3 regions of the Paenibacillus sp. LX16 genome follow, and region 2 is predicted to be linked to each of the others. Evidence: riboswitches for the same ligand, from Rfam matches in the RefSeq annotation. Region 2 holds a riboswitch; each other region holds the start of a gene.

What was found. Region 2 has a riboswitch for thiamine pyrophosphate ahead of thiC (phosphomethylpyrimidine synthase ThiC). Riboswitches for the same ligand answer to the same signal wherever they lie in the genome.
Region 1: it holds a riboswitch for thiamine pyrophosphate, as region 2 does, so the genes downstream of both, T3H97_RS13975 (thiamine phosphate synthase) here and thiC (phosphomethylpyrimidine synthase ThiC) in region 2, are expected to answer to the same signal.
Region 3: it holds a riboswitch for thiamine pyrophosphate, as region 2 does, so the genes downstream of both, T3H97_RS02160 (ABC transporter substrate-binding protein) here and thiC (phosphomethylpyrimidine synthase ThiC) in region 2, are expected to answer to the same signal.

What each region holds. Positions count from the first base shown of each region.
Region 1 is NZ_CP141152.1:3,203,462-3,206,722, reverse strand. It holds gene T3H97_RS13980 (ABC-F family ATP-binding cassette domain-containing protein) at 1-815, shown strand, start outside; TPP riboswitch at 909-1,017, shown strand; gene T3H97_RS13975 (thiamine phosphate synthase) at 1,283-1,876, shown strand; gene thiO (glycine oxidase ThiO) at 1,941-3,089, shown strand; gene thiS (sulfur carrier protein ThiS) at 3,086-3,261, shown strand, end outside.
Region 2 is NZ_CP141152.1:804,914-808,174, forward strand. It holds gene T3H97_RS03615 (alpha/beta hydrolase) at 1-210, opposite strand, end outside; gene T3H97_RS03620 (IclR family transcriptional regulator) at 509-1,252, shown strand; TPP riboswitch at 1,408-1,520, shown strand; gene thiC (phosphomethylpyrimidine synthase ThiC) at 1,708-3,261, shown strand, end outside.
Region 3 is NZ_CP141152.1:478,544-481,804, forward strand. It holds gene T3H97_RS02150 (ABC transporter permease) at 1-30, opposite strand, end outside; gene T3H97_RS02155 (MTH1187 family thiamine-binding protein) at 27-320, opposite strand; gene T3H97_RS02160 (ABC transporter substrate-binding protein) at 855-1,898, opposite strand; TPP riboswitch at 2,091-2,200, opposite strand; gene T3H97_RS02165 (pyridoxamine 5'-phosphate oxidase family protein) at 2,471-2,905, shown strand; gene T3H97_RS02170 (bifunctional 2',3'-cyclic-nucleotide 2'-phosphodiesterase/3'-nucleotidase) at 3,126-3,261, shown strand, end outside.

The sequences.
Region 1 (3,261 bases), 2.4 Mb from region 2:
TTCTTGAAATGGCGGATCTGAACAAAGCTCAGCATATTGATGCTTATGAGAAGCAACAGGACTTTATTAAGAAACAGGAAGATTTTATTCAGCGTAATAAAGCGCGTGCTTCTACCTCAGGCCGAGCAAAGAGCCGTGAAAAGCAGCTTGATCGGATCGAACGTATTGATAAGCCTGAAGAAGCCGCAAAACCAACCTTTCAATTCAAAGAGGCACGTGCAAGCGGAAAGACGGTATTTGAGGGTATTGATTTTGAGATTGGTTATACACATGCCCTTTTGCCTAAAATGTCCATGACGATTGAACGTGGCGAAAAGATTGCAATTGTCGGCTACAATGGTGTCGGTAAATCGACATTGCTCAAAACCATATTGGGAAAAATTCCGCCAATCAGTGGAAAAACCTATCAAGGTGATTTTTTGCAGCCCGCTTATTTTGAGCAGGAAGTAAAGGCGGAGAAAATTACACCGATTGACGATGTATGGAATGAATTTCCGCATTTGAATCAGCATGAAGTACGAGCGCATTTGGCGCGTTGCGGTTTGAAAAATGAGCATATCACGCGTCCACTATCAGCGCTTAGTGGTGGAGAACAGGCTAAAGTCCGTCTTTGCAAACTGTTAATGCGTGAAAGCAACTGGGTATTGTTCGATGAGCCTACCAACCACTTGGATGTTAAAGCAAAGGATGAGCTGAAACGTGCCTTGAAGGAATACAAAGGGACCGTATTGCTTGTATCTCACGAACCGGACTTTTACGAGGATTGGGTAACCAAAACGTGGAATGTGGAAGAATGGTCAAGTAAAGTTAACTAAAATCAGTTAAATCCAGTTCTGCATATTTCACACGAAGTGGGGTTTGCAGAATTAGGAAAATATGCTAAGCTATTTTTAGCTTATACAATAAAATAGTCACACTAGGGGAGCCGCCCATGCGGCTGAGACGGAATAAATGGATTTCGGACCCTTTGCACCTGATCTGGGTTATGCCAGCGTAGGGAAGTGAGCGCCGTGCAAACAAGGCAACACCGTCTTTATTTTGTTTGTGCGTGGGACGATACACGTATACGGATATCATGGTCCGTTCGATTATTGGACGTTCGTTAAACCACTTCCTTGGGGAAGTGGTTTTTTTGCGTTTCGTTCATTTTAAGTTGTTCGAGCTTCCGTAGACGGATTCACATACAATCCCCTTTCATTACTGCTGGTAGACGTGGCTGGCTAAGCTTAGATCCTTTAATCCAATGTGAGGTGAAGACAAAATCGAATTACACGCAATTTCGATGGAAAAGGGCACTTTTGCACAAGCAGCCCAAGTGGCTGCTGTGATTTGTCCTTATGTTCATTATGTACACGCACGTTTAAAACAGAATGGTGCCTCTGCATTGCTTTCTTTGACTCGCAGCATGGTGGAGCAGGAAGTTCCTTTGCAACAAATAGTAGTAAATGATCGTGTGGATGTAGCTTTACTTACTTTGGTTGGAGCCGTCCAGCTACCAGCTAATGGATTACCTGTTGTGGATGTGAAAAGCCTACTTTCAAAGGGTACACGCTGTGGAGTGTCTGTGCATTCCTTGGAGGAGGCGCAGAATGCCGAGCGGGCAGGTGCGGACTATGTACTTTATGGTCACGTATATGAGACCCATTGTAAGCCTGGTATTGTACCGCGGGGTATAGCTCAGCTTGAACATATTTGCAGGCTGTCGAACATTCCGGTGATCGCGCTGGGCGGCATACAACCTCACCATATCCCGGAGCTTTATATGGCCGGAGCAAGCGGAATTGCGGTGATGTCTGGTATATGGGAGGCTGAATCGCCCGTTGCAGCTGCGATGGAATATAGGCGAATGGCAGATCTTGTAGTTCACAGCCTGTAGCGAGAAAACGAGAGTAGAAGCAAGCTGGAAGCAGAATGGTTTATGGAGAGGAGACACGAAACAAATGCTAAAGATACACACGGAGGCAAGAGCGATAGGACATGCTGAATGCTTGGTCATAGGTGGAGGTGTCATCGGCAGTTCCATTGCTTATCATGTGGCCAAGGAGGGAAGAAGTACGATCATGCTGGAACGATTGATCCCGGGTGAGGGAGCCTCAGGAGCAGCGGTTGGAATGCTGGCAGCGGAAAGTGAAGAGTTCACCGACTCTGAGCTGGCACGATTTGCTCGCAGAAGTCGAGATGCATTCCCTGAGCTTGTCTGTGATCTGGAGCGTTTGTCGGGTATTTCGGTGGAATTCCGTACAGAAGGATTTGTGACCCCTTTCCATACGGAAACTGAGGGCCAAAAACGCTGGAAAGCTGCTAAAACGCGAGAGGATGATTGTCCTATCTGGTGGGATGCGAGGGAATTGGCCCGACGAATTCCAGGTTTGGATGAACAAGCGATCGGGGCAATATATCGCTCAAAGGAGACACAAGTGGCTCCTGTCCAGCTTTGCCGTGCTTATGCAGGTGCTGCTGCGGTGCTGGGAGCAACGGTATGGTCTGGTACACAGGCAGAGCAACTGGTCATACAGGATGGTCGAGTTTGCGGTGTTCGAACAGATAGTGGCTTTTTTTCCTGCGATCAGGTCATTATTGCTGGAGGCTTGGATAGCATGAAATTGCTAGCGCAGGTTGGGTTTGAATATCCACTTTATCCGGTCAAGGGCGAAGCGGTAGCGGTCTCCTTGAAAGATCGCCCGTTAGAATACACCATTTATGCTGATGATATTTACCTCGTGCCTAAACAGAATAACGAGCTTTGGATTGGGGCAACGAGCCTTCCGCATCAATATGACGAAGAAGTGACCGTAGGAGGCTTGGAGGGGTTGCTGGCACGTGCCTCTGCCTGGCTGCCGCGCGTCCGTGAAGCTTCTTTTATACGCACTTGGGCGGGCTTACGTCCACAGGCTGCATCAGGTCACCCTTTTATAGGCGCTGTTCCTGGGGTCGAGGGCGTATATGCTGCAGTCGGGCATTATCGCAACGGTGTCCTGCTGAGTGATGCTACCGGGCGTGCGATGGCAGCTATGCTTAATGGGGCTGGTGCGGCTGAACTTGGGATAAGTAGTTTTTCTTCTGAGCTCCTCAAGGAGGAAAGCTTATGAAGCTGACGATTAACGGCCAGAGCATGACCTTTTCTAATCGGATCACTCATGTGAATCAATTGCTACATGAGCTTGATGTAAAGGTGAAAACCGTAGTGGTGGAGCTGAATCGGCATATATTGACCCGTGAAGATCATGATGAAGCAGTACTAAAAGATGGAGATTGCCTAGA
Region 2 (3,261 bases):
AGAGTACAGCGGTGCAACGGTGGGATTCGTAAGTACCCAAGCGATGTAAGCATGCAAGGCAATAAAACAAAACAACAGAAAAAAGACGACCGACAGCAGCAGAGCAATCACAACGTGCTTGAACCGCAGCAGACGGGGATTAAAGAGTGGGGTGGACGGCTCCTGAACAGCGGTCTGTAGCTGAGCGTTGCGCTGGGATGTCGAAATCATGTAAGAGCCTCCTTATATAAAATTGATCTTCGTTTCATAGAATTTAGGTATAATTCCACTTGAAAATAGTAGTGTAGATCCGTATAGATACCTATTATCGTATGATGGGGATTATCCAAAGTCAACGCCTGAACCGGAAAAGTAAAAATGATGCAAAGAATTGTCGATGTTTGTTCTCGTTCTGTAATATGGTTGTCACAAAAACATCGGTTTACAGTAGCCGCGACTATTCTATATAATTTATGTAACCATGTTTCATAGTGTGAAACGAATATGGATACAAGAGGAGCGGTTCACGATGGAAGACCGTAAATTAACCGTTCGCGCTGTAGAGCGTGCACTTGATATACTGCTGTGTTTTACTGCAAATTCGGATCTTGGCCTGACGGAGATTGCCTCCAAAATTGGTCTACATAAAAGCACGGTTCATCGGCTGCTGACTACGTTGGAGGATCGGGGCTTTGTCGTTCGGAATGCCGAAACGGAAAAATATCGACTTGGCTTCCGCATTTGGGAGCTATCCACGCATTTGTCCCAAAGTGACGAGCCGGCAGTGCTGTTGCAGCCTGCAATGGAAGGACTACGTGACCGTTTGGGCGAGACGGTCAGCTTGTACTTACGGGACGGTAGCATGCGTATTCGCATACAAGCCGTGCAGAGCAATCAGGCGATCCGCAGGGTCGCGCCTGTAGGTGCGCGTATGCCGCTGGCTGTAGGGGCCTCCAGCAAGGTGCTGGCGGCCTTTATGCCGCCGCAGGAGCTGGAAGCCCTGCTAAGCGGGGATGAATGGCCGCTCTCGGTAGACCCGGAGGTCTATAAAGCCCAGCTACAGGACATTCGCGAGAAGGGCTATGCGACCAGCTATGAAGAACGGGAGCCAGGGGCTGCTGCTGTAGCAGCGCCAATTGTGAACCGGAAGGGACAGGTCACTGCGGCTTTATCTGTATCTGGCCCGGTTAGTCGACTTGCACCCGAGACGCTACATGACTTTGCTCCGATTTTGATCGAAGCGGCGAAGGAAATGGGGCTTATGCTTCCGTAACAAGAATGAACACAGTTGAAGCAAGCAGAGTGATTTGATGGGGAACGTCTCCTTGGTAAAGGGAACCTAAAAGGGTTGCCAAAGCCATAAATTTAAAGTAGTCTGGTAAGGAAGGCGGGATGTCTGTTATATCCGCCTCATGTGAATAGAAGTATCACAGTTACTGGGGGAGCCTGTAATGCCGGGCTGAGATGGAATCGTGCAAGATTCCGGACCCTTTGCACCTGATCTGGATCATACCAGCGTAGGGAAGTAATCGGCCATTGAAATGTATACGCGGCTGCTGTCTACGGTGACGCATTGGAATAGGATTATTCCATATGCGCATTGTCTGGATAGCTGCCTCGTTAGATTAGCCGGTTCCCTGGGGAACCGGCTTTTTTGCATAGATCAGCGCCACCCTGGGAATGGTTCCGGATCGGTGTGTCATTTCATCGAAACGGGAGGAATGGACAATGAAGCCGACAGAAGCAGAAGGAACAAAAGAAGTTGAGGTAGAGAAGACAAACGGGGAGCAAGCCAGTGGGGTAAAACCCTTTCCGGGAAGCCGTAAGGTATATATTCAAGGCTCGCGGCCGGACATTGCCGTGCCAGAGCGCGAAATTGCTCTTCATCCTACACATACGCCGCAGGGCACGGAGCATCATGAGCCATTGCGTGTATATGATACGAGCGGTCCCATGACCGACGAATCCTATCAGGTCGATATCCGTCAGGGCCTGCCTCCATTACGGCGAGCTTGGGCACTGGAACGGGGCGATGTGGAGGCTTACGAGGGACGCGCCGTCCAGCCGGAGGATAATGGACTGAAACCTGGCTCGAAACGGGAGACAGTGGAATTTCCCGGCGTGACCAACCGTCCGCTTCGTGCTTCGCAAGGTCGTACAGTGACACAAATGCATTATGCGCGGCAAGGGATCATTACGCCCGAAATGGAATTTGCGGCGATCCGCGAAGGGGTGGAGCCTGAGTTTGTACGGCAGGAGTTGGCGGCTGGACGAGCCATTTTGCCTTCGAATATCAATCACCCGGAAAGTGAGCCAATGGTCATTGGGCGTCATTTTCACGTGAAGATCAATGCGAACATTGGTAATTCTGCGGTTACCTCCTCCATCGAGGAGGAAGTGGAGAAAATGACTTGGGCTGTGCGTTGGGGCTCGGATACGGTTATGGACCTGTCTACAGGCCGTAATATCCATACCACACGTGAATGGATCATTCGGAATTCTCCTGTACCGATTGGGACTGTGCCGCTGTATCAAGCACTTGAAAAGGTGAACGGTGAAGCAGAAGCGCTGACGTGGGAGTTGTATCGCGATACGCTGATTGAGCAGGCGGAGCAGGGAGTGGACTATTTTACAATTCATGCGGGTGTATTGCTGCGGTATATACCGATGACGGCGAATAGAATGACGGGAATTGTGTCCCGTGGCGGGTCGATCATGGCAGCCTGGTGCCTTGCGCACCATCAGGAGAATTTTTTGTATACACATTTTGAAGAAATCTGCGAAATTATGAAAGCCTATGATGTGGCCTTTTCTCTCGGGGATGGTCTACGTCCAGGTAGTATCTATGATGCGAATGATGAAGCACAGTTTGCAGAGCTGGAAACGTTGGGCGAGCTAACGCAAATCGCATGGAATCATGATGTTCAGGTCATGATTGAAGGGCCAGGACATGTCCCTATGCATAAAATCAAAGAGAATGTGGATTTACAAATGGAGATTTGTAAGGAAGCTCCTTTCTATACCTTGGGACCGCTCACGACGGATATTGCCCCCGGATATGATCATATTACCTCAGCCATCGGGGCGGCGATGATCGGTTGGTTCGGGACGTCCATGCTGTGCTATGTTACGCCTAAGGAGCATTTGGGTCTGCCGAATAAGGATGATGTCCGTGAGGGTGTCATTACCTACAAAATTGCGGCACATGCTGCTGATCTGGCGAAAGGTCATCCACGGGCGCAGCAGCGGGATGATGCTTTGTCCAAGGCACGCTTTGAGTTC
Region 3 (3,261 bases), 330 kb from region 2:
CCAGGATGCGTTCTTGCCTTTCGGATTCATGGGCGATATTTCTCGGTCAGCTTGTTCATGCTGATGCCTTGTGGGTTATGTGCGATTTTGATCTGTGAAATGACGCTGGGACTGCCCGCTTCCGTCAAAGCCTCGTGCATTTCTTTAACCACTTTCAGCAACTCGTCGAGCTCGCCCTCCATGGTCGTATCCAATGGATTCACCTGATGTTTGACGCCGGAGTGCTGAATGACCTCAATCGCCTTATCTACATACGGGTAAGAGTCCTCGTTATTAGGAGTTTTAGGGATGACTTGAATACTGAGTAGTGTGTTAGCCATGAAAATTCACCTGTCCTTTATTGTGGAGTTGTTTTGAGAAAATAGGGTGGTTTAAGGCGGGGAGACCGCTTCGCGTTTCATTTGATCTTACGATCGCTGTTGCCGTGGGGTTCTTTGAATGAATTTTAAAAGGTAAGAATCCCACGGCAAAGGCGAGCGCTACGCTTCTCCAGATTCAAATGAACCGCTACGCTGCCAACCGCCTAAAAGCACCTTAGTTTTTGATAGGTTGTGTGGCATTTTTACACACAAGCGCATCTGTTTTTGCGCTTTAGATACTATGAGACTAAAGAATAAACCAAGTGGAACGAGAACGAAGTGGGCGGAATGGTGCTGTACAAGCGTTAGCGTTCGCTTTAAAAGCTTTCCGTAGGAAAGCTCGCTTCGGAAGCATAACCTCCCCGGATTTCTACACTAATCATAAGTTTTTATTAAGAAATCCGGGGGCGGTGGCGATGGGAAGCACCATCCGACTGCGTAGTGGGGCTTCGTTCACTTCTCTAGTTCAGTCTTATTTAACGTTTTAACAAATGATCAGCGCTTGGGCAAGAAGTCGTTTGTGAAGGCTTTATCTACTTCCAAAGGCTTGCTGAGCAGCTTGCGTTCGTACATCCAGTCCGAATAGTTTTGCCATACCTCCGCTTTTTGCACGCCCCATTGCGCGGCATCGTCCTGATAACGTGGGCTTAGCCATTTTTGGCTGGCGAGCACCAGTTTTTTATCCAGCTCTGGTACAGCTTTGCTTAAGATGTCAGCGGCTTCTTCCGGATGGGCGATAGTGTATTCATAGCCTTGTGCGGTAGCGTCCATGAACGCTTTGACCAGCTCAGGATCATTTTTTATCGTCTGTTCGTTGCTCACAATTACAGGCGTATAGTAATCGAGGCTTTTGGAATAATCTTTTACATACAGCATATCCAATGGCTCACCTCGAAGCTGGGCTTCGATTCCGGTCCATGCGTAGAAAATCCAGGCAAAGTCGATATCCCGCTTCACGGCTGTAAAATAGTCTGCATTGCCCATGTTGACGATCTTCACTTTGCTCACATCGCCTTTGTCTGAATCCATGATGGATTTCATGACCGCTTCTTCTACGGGAGAGCCCCAACCGCCGTATTTTTTACCTTCAAAATTTTTCGGGCTCTTAATTCCGCGATCTACCGGGGCTGCGAAGCCTGAGGTATTATGCTGGATCACCGCAGCGATGGATACAAGCGGCACGCCTTGCGTACGAGCCTGTGTGACGCCTTCTTGGTAGCTGAAACCAAAAGGTGCAGCATTAGAAGCAACCATTTGATCGGCTCCGCCTGAACCAGGTTGAATAATTTGGACATTCAAACCCGCTTTTTCGTAATATCCTTTGTCCTTGGCAACATAGAGTCCCGTATGATTCGTATTGGGTGTCCAGTCGAGCACGACTTTAACATCTTTGAGATCCTTTGCCGAAGTAGACGTTTGAGTGTTGGTAGCGGGAGCCGCTTCTTGGGATGTGGAGGGACTTCCACCGCAAGCAGTCAGGGTCAGGGCCATGAGCCACAGACTGATCAGTCCCAGGCTTAACATTTTCATGCGCTTCATCGTTGTGTTCTCTCCTTTAATTACCCGTTATCCGTCCAATCAGACAGCTTATATTCCCCATTTTCATAAAAATAACATCTGCCGGACGCGATCTTTCCAACAACTTAATCTTCAACAAAAAAAGCGCCCCGAGTTTCCGGGACGCTTGCGCTTGTATATACCAAAGTAAGGGATGGTCCTATGTAAAAAAGGCACATCTTGCTTAAGCATTCCTACGCTGGCATTACCCAGATCAGGTTGTAAGGGTCAGTGTCTTGGGACACACTCTCAGCCGGCCGATTCCAGCACCCCTGGCATTGTATGGTTTAATGGGTTCATTTATTCGGGTTTACTACGACGATTATATGCCTTGAATGCGAGTCTGTCCAGCATGGAGGAAGAGATGACGGTTCATTTGCCGAACGACAGGGTACACTTTTACTGTGAGCTTTGATCTGAAAATGAGCATGAATCAATCCGATCTGATCGGGTCATGTTATTTTCAGAACAGCTGCGTAGGTATATTCAGATGGGCTGGTGTCAAATGGCATGGCCGTAGAGAATTCTAATTCGTGAAAAGGAGTTGTTGTACTGTGGGTAAAACGGAAACATTGGATCGTAGCCAACTAGAACAAGCCATTGTGAAGGCTTTGGATAACAACAAATTTTGCTCGTTAGGTACGGTAGAGGGTGGAAAACCGAAAGTACGCTATATGGCCCTTTTTAACGATGGAATGAACATTCATCTGGCGACAGATCGCAAAACGCATAAAGTGGATGAGCTAAAGGATAATCCGAATGCTTATCTGCTGCTGGGTTATGAAGTTGGCGGTACGAAGGAAGTCGTAGAAGTGGAGGCTACCGTCCAGATTACAGCTGATGAGGGGCTGCGCAAACAAGTGTGGAACGATTCCTTGAAGGAATGGTTCTCCGGACCGGATGATCCAGATTATGTCATTCTGGACGTGAATCCGACTCGCATTGAGTATGTGGGCCAGCAAACTGAGCGCCAAGTGTGGAATAAATAATGAGAATATAAATGGATAAACCAGTGAATCTCCGAGTTTTTTAGGAGGTTTGCTGGTTTTTTATTTTTGAGAGAATTAATTATTTTTTCATAAATAATTTAAGTAAATGACTACTCTTTTGTCTGGCGTTGGATTAAAATAGAAATGGTGGGTTCAAGGCTTACATATATGTGCAAAAGTATGTATATGAAGCATACACCTTAATGAGGAGGGGTATATTTTGTTATTTCGTAAAAATTGGTTTAAAGGGTTTACAGCAGCAGTTGTAGCTTGTAGCATGCTGGTGTTTTCAACCGCTCCATCCTGGGCAGCTAACGATTCTCGCGATAGTGCTACGGTGAATTTGCGTATCTTGG